One region of the Dellaglioa carnosa genome, then DNA from elsewhere that is predicted to be linked to it. Evidence: a T-box and tRNA genes for the amino acid it is inferred to sense, from the RefSeq annotation. Region 1 holds a T-box; the other holds one or more tRNA genes.
The links. The T-box of region 1 lies ahead of leuS (leucine--tRNA ligase). A T-box ahead of a tRNA ligase gene usually reads a tRNA of that ligase, here a tRNA-Leu.
Positions count from the first base shown of each region.

Region 2: it encodes a tRNA-Leu, which carries the amino acid that the T-box ahead of leuS (leucine--tRNA ligase) is inferred to sense. The anticodon was not compared.

Region 1 covers NZ_JANXLI010000007.1:550-8,659, reverse strand. Annotated here, with positions in the region: gene N0K80_RS07020 (NAD(P)H-hydrate dehydratase) at 1-606, shown strand, start outside; gene N0K80_RS07015 (16S rRNA pseudouridine(516) synthase) at 640-1,353, opposite strand; gene N0K80_RS07010 (putative polysaccharide biosynthesis protein) at 1,367-3,016, opposite strand; gene leuS (leucine--tRNA ligase) at 3,171-5,585, opposite strand; T-box leader at 5,643-5,848, opposite strand; gene N0K80_RS07000 (MDR family MFS transporter) at 5,877-7,340, opposite strand; gene metK (methionine adenosyltransferase) at 7,383-8,110, opposite strand, start outside.
Region 2 covers NZ_JANXLI010000005.1:71,298-79,407, reverse strand. Annotated here, with positions in the region: gene N0K80_RS06450 (Tex family protein) at 87-2,261, shown strand; gene N0K80_RS06445 (SprT family protein) at 2,263-2,715, shown strand; tRNA gene N0K80_RS06440 (tRNA-Leu) at 2,775-2,859, shown strand; gene N0K80_RS06435 (beta-ketoacyl-ACP synthase III) at 3,027-4,025, shown strand; gene N0K80_RS06430 (acetyl-CoA carboxylase biotin carboxyl carrier protein) at 4,043-4,429, shown strand; gene N0K80_RS06425 (acetyl-CoA carboxylase biotin carboxylase subunit) at 4,439-5,728, shown strand; gene N0K80_RS06420 (acetyl-CoA carboxylase carboxyltransferase subunit beta) at 5,743-6,525, shown strand; gene accA (carboxyltransferase subunit alpha) at 6,537-7,301, shown strand; gene N0K80_RS06410 (LCP family glycopolymer transferase) at 7,346-8,110, opposite strand, start outside.

The DNA of each region.
Region 1 (8,110 bases):
AATCTACCCGAAACTAACTATATTAATTATTTCGACAAAGTATTACTTGCTGATGCGATATCAAATGCGTCAGTTATTGTCGCGGGTCCCGGATTAGGATCTGATTTAAGAAGTTCTGATATTCTAGACGTTGTTCTTGCAAATGCGTCACTCAATCAGACATTAATTTTGAGCGACGCCGCCCTTAAAATAATTAAAGAATCAGGTCACGCTCTCCCAAAAACTAACTTAATTTTGGTTGCGGACGAAACTGAATGGGCTAGCTTTTCTAATACCCCAACTGAACAACAAACAACTGATACACTAGCAAATTTTCAACAAAAAAATAACGCCATAATTATCATAAAAAAGGCTCATACTGAATTATTTTTAAAGGATGGTTCTGTTCTAGCTAACCCATTAAAAACGTCACAAACAAGCACAAATTCTTTAACTGGGATGATTGCTGGACTAACTACTTTGTCCTCTAATACATCAGAAACAGTTGCGGCAGCTATTTATCTTCACGGCTACATCGAAGACCAAATCTCTCGTTCACAATTCCCAGTTCTTCCTTCACGCATCGTTGATAACATTCCTTTATTTTTAAAAGAATTTACGATATAAAAAAATTGTCGACTTTAACTAGTCGGCAATTTTTTATTGAATCGATTCAATTTCCTCGTCCGTTAAAACACGATAACGACCTAAAGACAATGTTTGTTCTAATTCTAAGGTTCCCATTTTCTTACGTTCAAGTCGAATGACCCTCATCCCAATTGCCCCAAACATGCGTTTAATCTGGTGATATTTTCCCTCGGTAATTGTCACCAGAACCTCAGATATATTTGTATCGCTTTGATATGATTCTACGCTCAGCGTAGCAGGCTTTGTTTGTGTGCCATCCTTCAATAAAAGTCCCGTTTTAAATTTTGACACATCGGCATCAGTGACATGCCCTTCAACTTTAGCAAAGTACACTTTATCCACATGACGCATTGGCGACAGCATTCGATGACCTAATTGACCATCATTTGTAATAAGCAACAATCCAGTTGTATCCTTATCTAAACGGCCAACTGGAAACAGATCATCCCGGTAGTCCACACGATTAAATAAGTCCATTACTGTTTTTTGCTTTTTATCTTTAGTTGCTGTTAGTACACCGGCTGGTTTATTCAAAAGGTAGTAATAGTATTGTTGATAATGGACTAATTCTCCATTCACCTGAATAGTTGATTCCATTGGATTAATTTGAATTTTTGCACTAGTGACCTGTTCATCATCAACTACCACTTGTTTTGTTTTTATGAGTTTACGAACATCACTTCTCGTACCAAATTGCATTTCGGTCAAAAATTTATCAATTCTCATTTCAGTTTAAACCTCACTTAATTCTCAATCTCCGTCGTAGTCCAGCAACGCGATCACCTAATATCTTATCGGCTAATCTTGTTTTTAAACTAAAGTAGATATAAACATATCCGCCCAAACCGGCAGCAATAATAATTGTTATAATAGCACTAATTCGACTATCCATCGGTAAAAATAGATAGATAACTTTTACTGCTAAAAGCGCAATAAAAAATGTCATAAGTGCATAAATCATCATTTTATTTAATCTTGCTTGTATTAGTCTTACATTTAAATGGAACATTTTATGTAACGAGCGAATCATTAACCACGAGCTTACACCCATACCAATCGCTGTAGCTGCCAATGGTCCAAATGCACCAAGCCAAGCAACTAAAGGATATTGAACGACTAATTTGATTATCATACCAACGAAGAAATAAACAATTGCCTTCTTGTTCTGATAAACACCTTGTAAAATGGCGGAAACAACCGTAAATAATCCCAAGAAAATTGATTCATACGCTGAGAACTGTAAAACGTAAATTCCGACTGGATCGTATCCATAAAAAATAACGTATAATGGATGAGCTACGGCGGCCATTCCTAAAGCACATGGCAACATTACAAAAAAGAATAACTGTAACGTATCTGAAGTTTGCTCACTCAACGCCTTTTTATCATTTCGCGTGTACGCTTCTGATAGTAGCGGTATAGCTGTAATTGACATTGCTGAAGCAATGGAAATGATAATCATCACCAATTTGTTAGCATTAAAACTAAACAATGCCCATAATTCATTTTGAACAGTTCGCGTATAATTAGTAACGTGTGTCATAATACCAAAGAAAGTATATTGGTCAATTAACCCAAAAATTGTGATAGCCGCGCCAATAATAATAAAAGGAATTGATTCTCGAATAACTTCTTTAATGATTTGTTGGGTAGAAATCGTCAATTTATTATCACTATTTGCGACTAATCGATCTAGTTCGGGTTTTCGACGGTAAAAGTACCAGACTAAAACTAACATACCACCTAATGCCCCAATAAAGGCCGCAAAAGTTGATTGTGTCACACCAGTAATATAGCTACCATGGCTAACTTTCATAATAATAAATGTTGCACCTAGCATGTAAATAACTCTAGCAATTTGTTCGAAAAATTGCGAAATAGCAGATGGTGCCATTTCTTGGTAGCCTTGAAAAAAGCCTCGTATTAAACTCATCATTGGAATGATTAATAAGGCCCAAGATAATGATCTAAAAACAGGGATAACATTTTTATCCCCACTCGTGATGTATGGTGCAATAATCCATAATATAACCGCACAAACGACGCCCATTATAGCCATTAATGCCATTCCATATTTGAATAATCGTCTCCCAATGCCATACTCATTTTGTGCATTGTAATGCGCAACTTGTTTAGCAACGGCAGAAGGTACTCCCGCTACTGCAATCATTAGAAAGAAACTGTAAACATTATATCCCATACTGTACAAAGCATTTGCCTGTAGTCTATCTGGACCCAACCACATGTTCCATGGAATAATGTAGATAGCTCCCAGTACTCTTGAAAAAATACTACCCGCAGTCATCCAGGCTGACCCTTGCAACATTTTTCGTTTAGCATTACTTTGTTCAGACGCCATTTGATCTGCTAATTTTACATCTTCATCCATTACTTTTGTACCCTACTTTCCCATAACACTTAATCTTACCATTTTATAGCTTTTAAATTTCAGTTGCAATTTATTTTTTTATTTTTAATCAAAAAATAAACGAGTATCACAAAATAATTATATTTTGTGATACTCGTTTAGCATATTTTAATATTTAATTTGCAACGATATTAACTAGTTTACCAGGAACAGCAATCACTTTACGAATTGTTTTCCCTTCAAGTTCTTCTTTAATTTTATCATCATTTAAAGCTAATTTTTCTAATTCATCTTTAGTGGCATCTTTAGAAACAACACTATGTTGACGAACTTTACCATTAACCTGTAAGACAATTTCAACTGTATTTTCAACGAGTTTACTTTCATCAAATGTAGGCCAACTTGCGTAACTAATAGATTCTTTATGTCCTAGCAATGACCAAACCTCTTCAGCCATATGCGGTGCGATTGGCGCGATTAATTGAATAAAGCCTTCAACTTGTTCCTTAGCTAACGATTTAGCTTTATAGGCGTCATTAACAAAAATCATTAACTGTGAGATACCCGTATTAAAGTGAAGTGCCTCATAATCCTCAGTTACTTTTTTAACCGTTTGATTATATATTTTATCAAGTTCACCGTCATTTTCATCAACAACTACTGAGCTAATCTGGTTATCTTCGGTCATGATTAATCGCCAAATACGCTCGATAAATTTATGTGACCCATTCAATCCATCTTCACTCCAAGCAATTGAAGCATCTAATGGTCCCATGAACATTTCATAAAGGCGTAACGTATCTGCCCCAAAACGCTCGACGATATCATCTGGGTTAACAACATTACCCTTAGATTTAGACATTTTTTCATGGTTATCACCTAAAATCATTCCTTGGTTAACTAGCTTTTGGAAAGGTTCTTTAGTAGGTACGACACCAATATCGTATAAGAATTTATGCCAAAATCTTGCATATAGTAAATGTAAGACAGCATGCTCAGCACCACCAACATAAACGTCAACGGGAAGCCATTCTTCTAATTTTTTACGATCAGCAATTTCATTCGGGTTATGAGGATCAATAAAACGAACAAAGTACCATGAGCTACCAGCCCATTGTGGCATTGTATTCGTTTCACGTTTACCTTTACGACCGTTCTCATCGACAACATTAATCCAGTCAGTTAAATTAGCTAAAGGACTTTCACCTGTGCCTGATGGTTTAATATCCGTTGCTTCAGGTAACTCAAGTGGTAATTGGTCAACAGGAACTGTTGTTGTTTCGCCATCTTCCCAATGAATAATAGGAATTGGTTCACCCCAGTATCGTTGTCTTGAAAATAACCAATCTCTTAATTTATAATTTATCTTCTTCTGACCAACATTATTTTCTTCCATCCAAGCAATGGCTTTTTCAATGGCTTCAGCTTTTTCTAAACCATTTAAAAATCCAGAGTTAATGTACTTGCCAGGAGTCGTATTAGCTTCATCAGTAATTTCAGGGCCTTCAATGACGGGTAAAATATTTAATTCATATTTTGTTGCGAATTCAAAATCCCTCTCGTCATGTGCAGGAACGGCCATGACTGCACCAGTACCATATGATGCTAAAACGTAATCAGCAGTCCAAATTGGTAATTTTTCACCATTTACAGGATTTATTGCATACGACCCCGTAAATACACCCGTTTTATCTTTTGCCAAATCAGTTCGTTCCAAATCAGACTTAACTTCTATTGCTTTTTGATATGCTTTAACAGCTTCTTTTTGAGAATCGATTGTGATTTTATCAAGAATATCTAACTCCGGTGCGATAACAATATAAGAAACACCGTAAATAGTTTCAGGACGTGTTGTAAAAGCTTCTATTTTTAAATCATCAAATTGATCTACCTTAAAATTAACACTTGCGCCCGTTGATCTACCAATCCAATTTCTTTGTTGTTCTTTAATGCTATCTGGCCAATCCAAATCATCCAAATCGTCTAGTAAACGGTCCGCATAAGCCGTAATTTTTAGAACCCACTGACGCATAGGTTTTCTAACAATTGGGTAACCACCTCGTTCTGTTTTACCATCAATTACTTCTTCATTAGCAACAACAGTACCTAAATCGGGACTCCAGTTAACGGCAACCTCATCTTCATAGGCTAATCCCTTTTCGTATAACTTTTCAAAAATCCATTGCGTCCATTTATAATAGTCAGGATCAGTCGTATTTAGTTCGCGACTCCAGTCATACGAAAGACCTAAAGATTTTATTTGTCGTCTAAAATTATCAGTATTCGTTTTCGTAAATGCTTTAGGACTGTGACCGGTATCTAGCGCATATTGTTCGGCTGGAAGTCCAAAAGCATCCCATCCCATTGGATGCAAAACGTTAAATCCTTGCATTCTTTTCATTCGAGCCAAAATATCTGTAGCTGTAAATCCTTCTGGATGCCCTACATGAAGTCCCTGTCCAGATGGGTATGGGAACATATCAAGCGCATAAAAATTCTCTTTTTCAGGATTTTCAGTTGTTTTAAATGTTTGATTAGCATCCCAAAATGCTTGCCATTTTTGTTCAATTACTTTGTGATTATAAGTCATGTATACTAACTTCCTTTCTGATTATATATACAAAAAAGTCCTATAGAAGATTAACTTCTATAGGACGAATTTTCCGCGGTACCACCTATTATTCCAGTATAAATTACTGACTCTTTTTCATAACGTGAAATAACGTTCGCACCTACTATTGTTCAGTGAGAAAACTCAAGGATGAGTTCAAATAACCATTTATGTATATTCTCACTACCATATACTCACTAAAATAATTGGTTAAATTACTAGTTCCTCTTAATCGTTTTATATTAATTTCAGTGTAGCAAACGAATCTTATTATTGCAAATAATCTTTAGTTTTTTTATCGAATAAATTAATAATCATTGCGAGAACTACAATACAAATTCCTGCCAAATATATACCATGAAGACCTTGATACAGAACTTCACGTAATTTAGGTATCAAATGTTTTGGTAATTGATCTGCAGTCTGTGGATTGATTAAAATGTCCATCATACTATCCTTTGTTCCTGGAGTTTTGACTATTTCTTTATGCATTTGCATATTAAATATAATTCCAAATACCGAAATCATAAGCGTTTGTCCAAGAGTCCGGCTTAGCGTGTTAAATGATGTCGCCACACCAATATCAGACTGTGGTACTAAACTTTGTGCAGTAACCGTCGTCGCTGTAATCGTTATTCCAAATCCAACTCCCAATATTGCGGAAATAATTAAAAATAGGTAGAATGGTGTATTTATTGGCAAGAGACCAAGCGCAACAGATCCAATTAAAATAAAAAGTAAACTAATCGATAACACTTTCTTTGGTGCCCATGCCGCCATCATATTGCCTGCAAAAAAAGAACCCGCAATCCATAGAATAGAACTTGGTGTCACCGCAAATCCTGCCATAGAAGCTTTTAATCCAAGAATTCCCTGAGTCCATGTTGGAATATAAACCTCAAACCCAATTAAGAATCCCGATATTAATGCGGCTACAATATTTTGAATTACAAACGTTCTGTTATTAAAAAGTTTTAACGAAATAATTGGATCCTCTACTCTTTTTTCCCATTTAATGAATAAAAAGAGCGAAACCATAAAACCAAAAAAACAGAGTAAAACAACTAAATCCATTCCGACATCACCCCAACGTTGAAAGCTATACAAAATTGTTAGAATGCCTGTCATCAAAAGAAAACTACCAAAAAAGTCTATTTTTGAACTCATAATTTTACGTTCTTCTTTAAAAAACATCTGAATCATGATTATCGTTACCAAACCTATCGGTAGATTAATAAAAAATACCCAATGCCAATTGAGGTGATCCACGATAAAGCCACCCAATAAAGGTGCAACTATTGAGGCAATTCCCCAAGCTGAGCCATTTAATCCCATTACTTTTGCTCGGTTTTCAACAGAGTAAATATCAGCGATGATGGTAAAAGACACCGGCATTATTGCCCCAGCTCCAATACCTTGAATTGCGCGTGAAACAATTAAGGTCGCCATACTATTGGAAAATCCGCAAAGCGTTGATCCAGCCAGAAAAACTACAAGACCAAATATAAAAACCGGCTTACGTCCTAAAACATCAGCGAGTTTACCATATATTGGTGTCATCATGGCATTGGTTAATAAATAAATTGAAAAAACCCAATTCATTAACGATACACCATGAAGTTCCCCAGCAATTGTGGGCATTGCGGTTGATATTATTGTTCCTTCAACTGCAGTCAAAAATGTTGCGACAAAGATAGCAACCGTAACTAAACGCACATTAGTTTTTGAATTCATGAAGCGCCTCCTAAATAAAAAACGATTATATTAAATATTAATTTAATATAATTCGTTGAGTAAACTTTGAACTTTATCCGTTTTTTCCCAAGGCAATTCAATATCAGTACGTCCAAAATGTCCATAAGCTGCTGTCTGCTTGTATATTGGGCGACGTAAGTCTAACATTTTAATAATTCCCGCAGGACGTAAATCGAATATTTTTCGAACAGCTCCAACTAAATCTAATTCATCATATTTAGAAGTACCGAATGTATTAATATTAATTGAAACCGGCTCCGCCACGCCAATTGCATACGCAAGCTGAACTTCAACTTGTGTGGCAATTTTAGCCGCAACAATATTTTTTGCAATGTACCGTGCGGCATAACTAGCAGATCGGTCTACTTTTGTCGCGTCCTTACCAGAAAATGCGCCTCCGCCATGATGAGCATACCCACCGTATGTATCAACAATTATCTTTCTTCCGGTAAGTCCGGCGTCGCCTTTTGGACCACCAATAACAAATCGGCCCGTTGGGTTAATATAGTATTTCGTTTCCGAATCCAATAAACTAGGATCAATAACGACTTTAATGACTTTTTCTATCATATCTTCTTGAATTTGTTTTAATCCTGTTTTTTCATCATGCTGTGTAGAAATAACAACCGTATCTACTCTAAATGGCTGCCCTTTTTCATTATACTCTACGGTTACTTGTGCCTTCGCATCCGGTCTCAAGTATTTTAGTTCTTCATTTTTTCGTAAACTTGCAACGCGACGCATTAATT
Region 2 (8,110 bases), on a different contig from region 1:
GAGATTAATTTTAGGAATGGTTGTACTGACGCCTATTATTAGTCTCTTTTTTATGAACAAAAAATACTCGAATTGAGGTAATTATTATGGAAAAGGCAATTATGCCAATTGTATTAAAAGAGTTAAAGCAGTATAAGGAAAAACAAGTTAACGCCGTTTTAGCGATGTTGGATGAAGGAAATACTGTGCCGTTTATTTCACGATACCGAAAAGAAAGAACAGAAAGTTTGGATGAAGTCCAAATTCGTGAAATTGAATCAACTTATAAACATGTGGAAAGTTTAGAAAAACGCAAGGCAGAAGTTATCCACACAATCGATGAACAGGGTAATTTGACAGATACTTTAAAGAATAAAATAAATGCTGCACAAAAATTACAGCAAGTTGAAGATTATTATTTACCTTTTAAACAAAAACGTCGGACTAAAGCGACAATTGCTAAGGAAGCTGGATTGGAACCATTTGCCAAATGGCTGTTAACATTCCCTCAAGTGTTGACTGAAATTGAGCAAAAGGCGGCAACTTTTGTTAATGTTGATGAAGCAATTATGAATGAAGAAGATGTTTTTGCGGGTGCCCATGAAATATTAGCCGAAGCATTTGGCGAAAGTGCTGAATACCGAGAATGGATTCGAAAGGCAACACAAAAAGACGGTCTTTTTGAAGCTAAAGTTAAGTCTGAAGAAAAAGATGAAAAAGAGATTTATCGAGACTACTATGAGTTTAGTGAGTCATTGAGGTCGGTGGTGCCACATCGTGTGTTAGCAATAAATCGTGGTGAAAAAGAAGGTATTTTGAAGGCAGGCGTAGTCGTACCCGAAGCAACAATTATGACGTTTATGCATTTTAGAATTATTGGCAAGAATACTGGTGATGCTGTTTCAATTGTAGAGGATGCTTATCGAGATAGTTACAAACGATTTATTAAACCAGCAATTGAGCGTGAAATTCGTAAAGGCATGACAGAAGTTGCTGAAGAACAAGCAATTAATGTGTTTGGAGATAATTTATATCACTTGCTTATGCAAGCACCCCTTAAAGGAAAAATAGTTTTAGGCTTTGACCCGGCTTATCGAACGGGATGTAAGTTAGCGATTGTGGATGGAACAGGTAAGTTCCTAGATAAATTGGTGATTTATCCACATAAACCGGCAAGTGGTGAAAAACGTGCCGCCGCTGCTGGACAATTTAAAAAGTTCCTTGATCAATATCAAGTTGAGATGATTGCGATTGGTAATGGAACGGCAAGTCGTGAATCTGAACAATTTGTTTCAGATATTCTAAAAGAAATTGAACGTCCTATTTTTTATGTAATCGTCAATGAAGCTGGTGCATCGGTTTATTCAGCCAGTCAAGCCGCACGCGACGAATTTCCAGAATTACATGTTGAAGAACGTTCAGCTATTAGTATTGGTCGGCGTTTGCAAGATCCGCTGGCTGAATTAATTAAAATAGATCCTAAATCGGTTGGTGTTGGTCAATATCAACATGACGTTGCCGAAAAGAAATTAGATGCGCAATTAGATGTTGTGATTGAAAATGCTGTAAATAATGTTGGCGTTAACTTAAACACAGCTAGTTCAGAGTTATTAACAAAAATCTCTGGATTAAATTTAACAATTGCTAAGAACGTTGTTACATATCGAGATGAGAACGGTAAGTTTACGAAGCGTCAACAACTTAAAAAGGTTCCTCGCTTAGGGCCTAAGGCATATGAGCAAGCTATTGGATTCTTGCGTATTGTTTCTGGGGATAACATTCTAGATAATACGGATATTCATCCCGAAAGTTATCCACTAACGAAACTTTTGTTGAAAGAATTGGGGATAAAGGTGACGGAACTCGGGCAAACGGAGACAAATGACCAATTGACGCATGCAAATGCGGATAGTTTAGCACAGGCTGTGGACAGTGGTGTTGAAACTATTTCAGATATATTGACAAGTCTTCAAAAACCGGGACGCGATTTACGTGATGACATGCCAGCGCCATTGCTCCGTCATGACGTTTTAACGATTGAAGATCTAAAACCAGGGATGTCCTTACAAGGGACTGTTCGAAATGTGATTGATTTTGGTGCATTTGTGGATATTGGTGTTAAGCAGGATGGACTTGTCCACATTTCTCAATTAACAGATAAGTTTGTTAAAAAACCGAGTGAAGTCGTTGCAGTTGGCGATATTGTGACAGTTTGGGTGATGGAGGTTGATCTAAACCGACATCGTGTACAACTAACAATGAAGCGACCAGCAGATAAGTAACATGACTGATTTTGAGTTAACGGCACTTGTAAAAAACTTATCCACAACTTTTTTCAAGCAACCATTTAAACATGAGGCAACTTTTAACAGTAGGCTGCGAACAACTGGTGGTCGCTATTTGTTGAGTGATCACAACATTGAAATTAATCCGAAGATGTTAACAGAACATGGGCAAGACATTTTAATTGGTGTGATTAAGCATGAGTTGTGCCATTATCATTTACACCTCTCAAACAAAGGTTATCAACATCGACATCAAGACTTTAAGCAATTATTGGCGGCAGTTGGTGGCAGTCGGTTTGCGCCAGCTAGTCCTAAGGTAATTAAGAAGAAAAAGGTCATTCGCTATCAATGTTCAAATTGTGGACAAAATTATCAGCGACAACGAAAAATTAACTTATCACGTTATGTTTGTTCAAAGTGTCGTGGACAGTTAATTTTACTTAAAAACTAATTTTTTTTAAATGTGACTTGTAACAGAGAACAATTTTTGCTACAATTATGATTGTTCTTGCGAGTATGGCGGAATTGGCAGACGCGTCAGACTAAGGATCTGGTGGGATAATATCCCGTGATGGTTCGAATCCATTTACTCGCATAATAGATTTATCGAAAAGCGCTTAACCTTGTTGCAATAGGGTTTAGTGCTTTTTTTAATGAATAATGACCATGGTAGCGTATTATGAGGTTAAAGAATTATTAAGCGTTAATTAATTTTGTGTCTTAATGTTGTAATTATTGATAAAATATAGGGAATTAAACTTAATGATTGGGAGAATAGTTAAATTGAATAAGTATATCAAAATAAAAAATATGGCTCATTTTGTACCAGAACGACTAGTAACGAATGATGAATTGGCTTCATTTATGCCTACATCTGACGAATGGATAGTGGCGCACACGGGTATTAAGACGCGACACTATGCTATTAATGAAAATACGTCAGATTTAAGTACAAAAGTGGCAAATGAACTTTTACGTAAGTCTGGATATAATGCGTCAGATATTGATTTAATTATTGTTTCAACAATTTCACCGGATGCATTAACGCCATCAACGGCCGCAATTGTTCAAGGAAATATTAAGGCAACAAATGCGTTTGCATTTGATATCAGCGCGGCTTGTGCCGGGTTTATATTTGCGATGAGTACTGCGGAGAAGTTTTTACGTACAGGACAGTACCAAAGGGCAATCGTGATTAGTGCTGAAGTTAATTCAAAAATGATGGATTTTAAGGATCGTACGAGTGCCGTATTCTTTGGCGATGGTGCTGGTGGGGCCTTAATCGAAGCCTCTAATGATTCAACTGATGAAAGCTTTATTGCTGAGAAAATAGAAACAAATGGTCTTAAAAAAGAAGTGATTCATAGTGGTCGGATTACGCCATTAAGCGATATAAATGGTGATAATTATCCAACGATGGATGCTTTTTTTCAAGAAGGACGAGATGTTTTTGAGTTTGCTACGACAGTTGTTCCCGTTCAAATGAAACGGATATTGGCAGATAATAATTTGCAAACATCCGATATTGATTTTGTTGTGTGTCATCAAGCTAATTTACGAATTATAGAAAAAATTGCTGAAGAATTAGAAATGCCTATTGAAAAATTTGCAACGAGTGTCACGCATCACGGAAATACTTCTTCAGCTGGTATTCCAATGGCTCTCAATGAGGCCCTGGAACAAGGATTTACGGGTGGAACGGTTCTGTTAACTGGATTTGGTGCTGGGTTAGCCTACGGTAGTCTACTAATAAAAATATAAGGCAGGTATGTGAATCTATGAAATTTAATGAGATAAGTCAATTATTAGATAAAATTGCAACGATGCCATTTTCTCATGTTGAAATTAAAGACGGTGATATTGAGATAGTTGTGGACCAAGGACAAAAAAATGAAAAAGTCGTGGCGCCGACAACTGAACAATCAAATGTAGATGAAGCTATTTTTGTTGTTAAAAGTCCGCTTGTTGGGTTAATTCATTTTGATCAATCAGGAGCGGTCGGGACTCAAATTGTTAAAAAACAGGTCATTGCTCAAATTGAAAGTATGAAATTATATAATGATATCCAATCTCCGGTAACGGGTACTGTGTTAGAGCAGCTAGTCGATGATGGTGAATTGGTTGAATTTGATCAAGAATTATTTAAAATTAGAATAGACGGATAGGTGAGTCAGTTGTTTCAAAAAATTTTAATTGCAAATCGTGGTGAGGTTGCTGAACGAATTATTCGTGCTTGCCAGAAGTTAAAGATACAAACGGTTGCCGTATACTCAACGGTCGACGCGCAAAGTCGATTTGTTGAACTGGCTAACGAAAAAATTTGTATTGGGTCGGCACCGGCAAAAAAATCATATTTAAACCGTGAAAGTTTATTAATGGCGGCTTTAAATTTAAATGTTGATGCAATTCATCCAGGTTATGGATTCTTATCCGAGGATGCTCAATTTGCAGAAATGTGTGCTGAGTGTGGGATTACTTTTATTGGCCCGGAATCTGGGTTAATCCGCCAACTAGCGGATAAAGATAAATCGCGGCTATTAGCAATCGAAAAAGGGGTACCCGTTATTCCTGGTTCCGATTTGATTACCTCTGATGATGAACTGATTATACAGGCGAAAGAGATTGGGTTTCCATTGTTAATTAAAGCGGCCCACGGTGGTGGCGGTAAAGGAATTAGAGCAATTAAACAAGAATCCGATTTATTATTAGGTGCCGAAATTGTTCAGCAAGAAGCGAAGTCTTCTTTTGCCGCGGGTAGTTTTTATCTTGAAAAAAAATTAGTGCATGCCCGACATATCGAGGTCCAAATTTTAGGCGATGGACAACACGTTCAGGTGCTGGGTGATCGAGACTGTAGTTTGCAAAATCATCGACAAAAAGTAATCGAAGAAAGCCCATCAACTGTGCTGACGGATGAACAACGAAGTCAACTTTATAAATACACACGCCGGTTAATAGAAAATCAACACTACGTAGGATTAGGGACTGTAGAGTTTTTATTTGCTGAAAAGAAATTTTACTTTTTAGAAATGAACACGCGATTACAAGTAGAGCATGGCGTGACAGAAGAGACTGTTAAGATGGATGTTGTGCAACAACAACTATTAGTTGCTGATGGTAAAGAGGTGACTGATGCTGACGTGTTAATGAACGGACATGCGATTGAATGCCGATTAACCTTGAGTCCGTGTGTAACCAATGAAATTACGCAGTTTGATTTTCCCACGGATATTCGAGTTGAAACGGGATACCGTGTTGGAGATGAAATCTCCGCTTATTACGATGGCTTATTAGCAAAAATAATTTGTCATGCGGACACAAGGACTTTAGCTATTATAAAAATGAAAAAGGCATTGGAAGCCATTCATGTTGCCGGTATCGAGACAAACCTGATACAACTAAAAACAATTGTTAGTTCACAAGAATTTATGGAGAATACGATATCAATCGATAGCAAAATTTAAAGGTGGTAGGTTAAATGAGTCATTATCCAGAGACAAATCAATGGCAAAAATGTCGGAAATGCGGTGCACATTTACACGAAAGTCAATGGGCTCCTTATTTCATTTGTCCAAATTGCCAATCCTATAAACGACTGACTGCTATGGAAAGAATCGCTATTCTGGCAGATGAGCACAGTTTTGAAGTAATTAATGTGGTAAATCAAACCCAAAATAAAGCTGAATTTCCTGGTTACACTGAAAAATTAGAACGCGCTAAAAGTGCAACAACGTCTGATGAAGCAGTAGTGGTGGGGATAGCCACGATTAATAAACAAGCGTTAGTTTTAGCCGTCATGGATAGCTTCTTTATGATGGGATCTTTAAATACGACAGCCGGAGCTAGAATTAAAGCGGGGATGAAAGTGGCGTTAGATCAAAAGTTACCGTTTGTGATTGTTACTGCGTCTGGTGGCGCAAGAATGCAAGAGGGCATCTATTCCCTGTTACAAATGAATTCAATCTTATATATGAAACAAAAATTGGACGATGCGGGTCTATTAGTGATGTCTTTGTTAACAGATCCAACAATGGGTGGGGTTAGTGCAAGTTTTGCATTAAATAATGATATTGTGTTGGCAGAAAAACAGGCCAAAATCGGTTTTGCCGGTGAAAGGGTAATTAAAAAGACTACAAATGAAAAATTACCCATTGATTTTCAAACGGCAGAAGGTCTGTATAGTAATGGATTTATTGACCAGGTTATTGATCGAAAGAATCTTAAACAGGTAATTAGTCAATTGCTAACATTACATGCATGAGGAGAGACAAAATGGACTCAAATTTTTTAAAAAACGTTCGATCAAATGATAGATTGAGTACCAAATTAATTATTAACAATCTATTTGACGAATTCTTCGAAAATCATGGCGATAGGGTTAGTGAAGAAGATGCGTCTATTACGGGTGGTATTGGACTCTTTCATAATCGACCGGTCACTATTATTGGCATTAATCGTGGAGAAACCCTAGATGAACGCTTAATTTATAATTTTGGTGCCGTGAAACCAAGCGGTTATCGAAAAGCAATGCGTTTGTTAAATGAAGCTGAAAAATTTAAACGGCCCGTAATTACGCTAATTAATATGCCAGGCGCAGACGCCAGCGTTAAATCTGAACAAACCGGTCAGAGTTATGTTATTTCTGAAATGATTTTAAAAATGGGTGCTTTAAAAGTGCCAAATATTGCTATCTTTTTAGGAGAGGGTCAGAGTGGGGGCGCATTGGCACTGGCTAACGCAAACGCTATTATGATGGTTGAGAATAGTTTGTTTTCAGTTGCCTCTCCAGAAGCGGTTAATGCTATCTTGAAGAAATCAAATTCAAATGAAATTGAAACAAGTTTGCCGATGACTGCTTCTGAACTTTTTGAAATTGGTCTAGTTGATGTTGTACTGCCAGAAACTAGTCAAGCAACGACAATAGGGTCGATGGATAAAAATTTAAATGAAATCATTGAAAAATTGGCTATTAATTCGATTGATGAACTGATCGAACAAAGGGAAATGAAATACCAAACTTTTCTGGAAAAATGGTAAAAAAATAAGTTAAACTCAGATTTAATTGAGTTTAACTTATTTTTTTATTTTGAAAGTTGCTGTTCTAGACTAGTGAAGTCTTGTGTGGATTCTTTTAAACCTAACTCGGAGCGAATCGCATTTGAAACACGCTTTTTCTCATCTGAAGTTGGGACTTCGTAGGAAAGTCCTTCCACAGCTGTGCTAGTTCCTTGTAAAAGATCAGATTTAATTGATTCCGCGGCAGCACTATAGTTAGTCTCAACCGTAATCATATCATTGAAGCTAAGATCGGTTATCATATTGCCATCAATTGTTTTTAATAATTGTTTGTAATTTGCGAGTGAGTTTACTGACATCGCTTTTCCGGCGATTGCCGTGATAATTTGTTTTTGACGTTTTTGGCGACCGTAATCGCCCATTGGATCTGAGTGACGCATTCTCGTGTAAGCTAATGCTTGTTTACCGGTTAAGTGAATTTTCTGACCTTTTTTGTAATGCGTTCCTTCAAGATCAAACGTCAGTAAAGGTTTGACATCAACGCCATCAACGGCATCGACAATTTGTTCCAAACCACCCATATTAATTAGCATGTAGAAATCAATCGGAACATCTAATAAATTTTGAACAGTGTTAACTGCCAATGTTGCACCATCTTTACCACCATACGTGTAAGCACTATTTATTTTTGAAGAGTCTTCTCCGCTACCGTCAATTTTAACTTGAGTATCACGAGGAATACTTGTTAAAGTCGTTTTTTTCGTCGAAGGATTAACAGTTGCGATAATCATTGTATCCGTCCTACCCATATCGCTTCTGCCAAGTGCGCC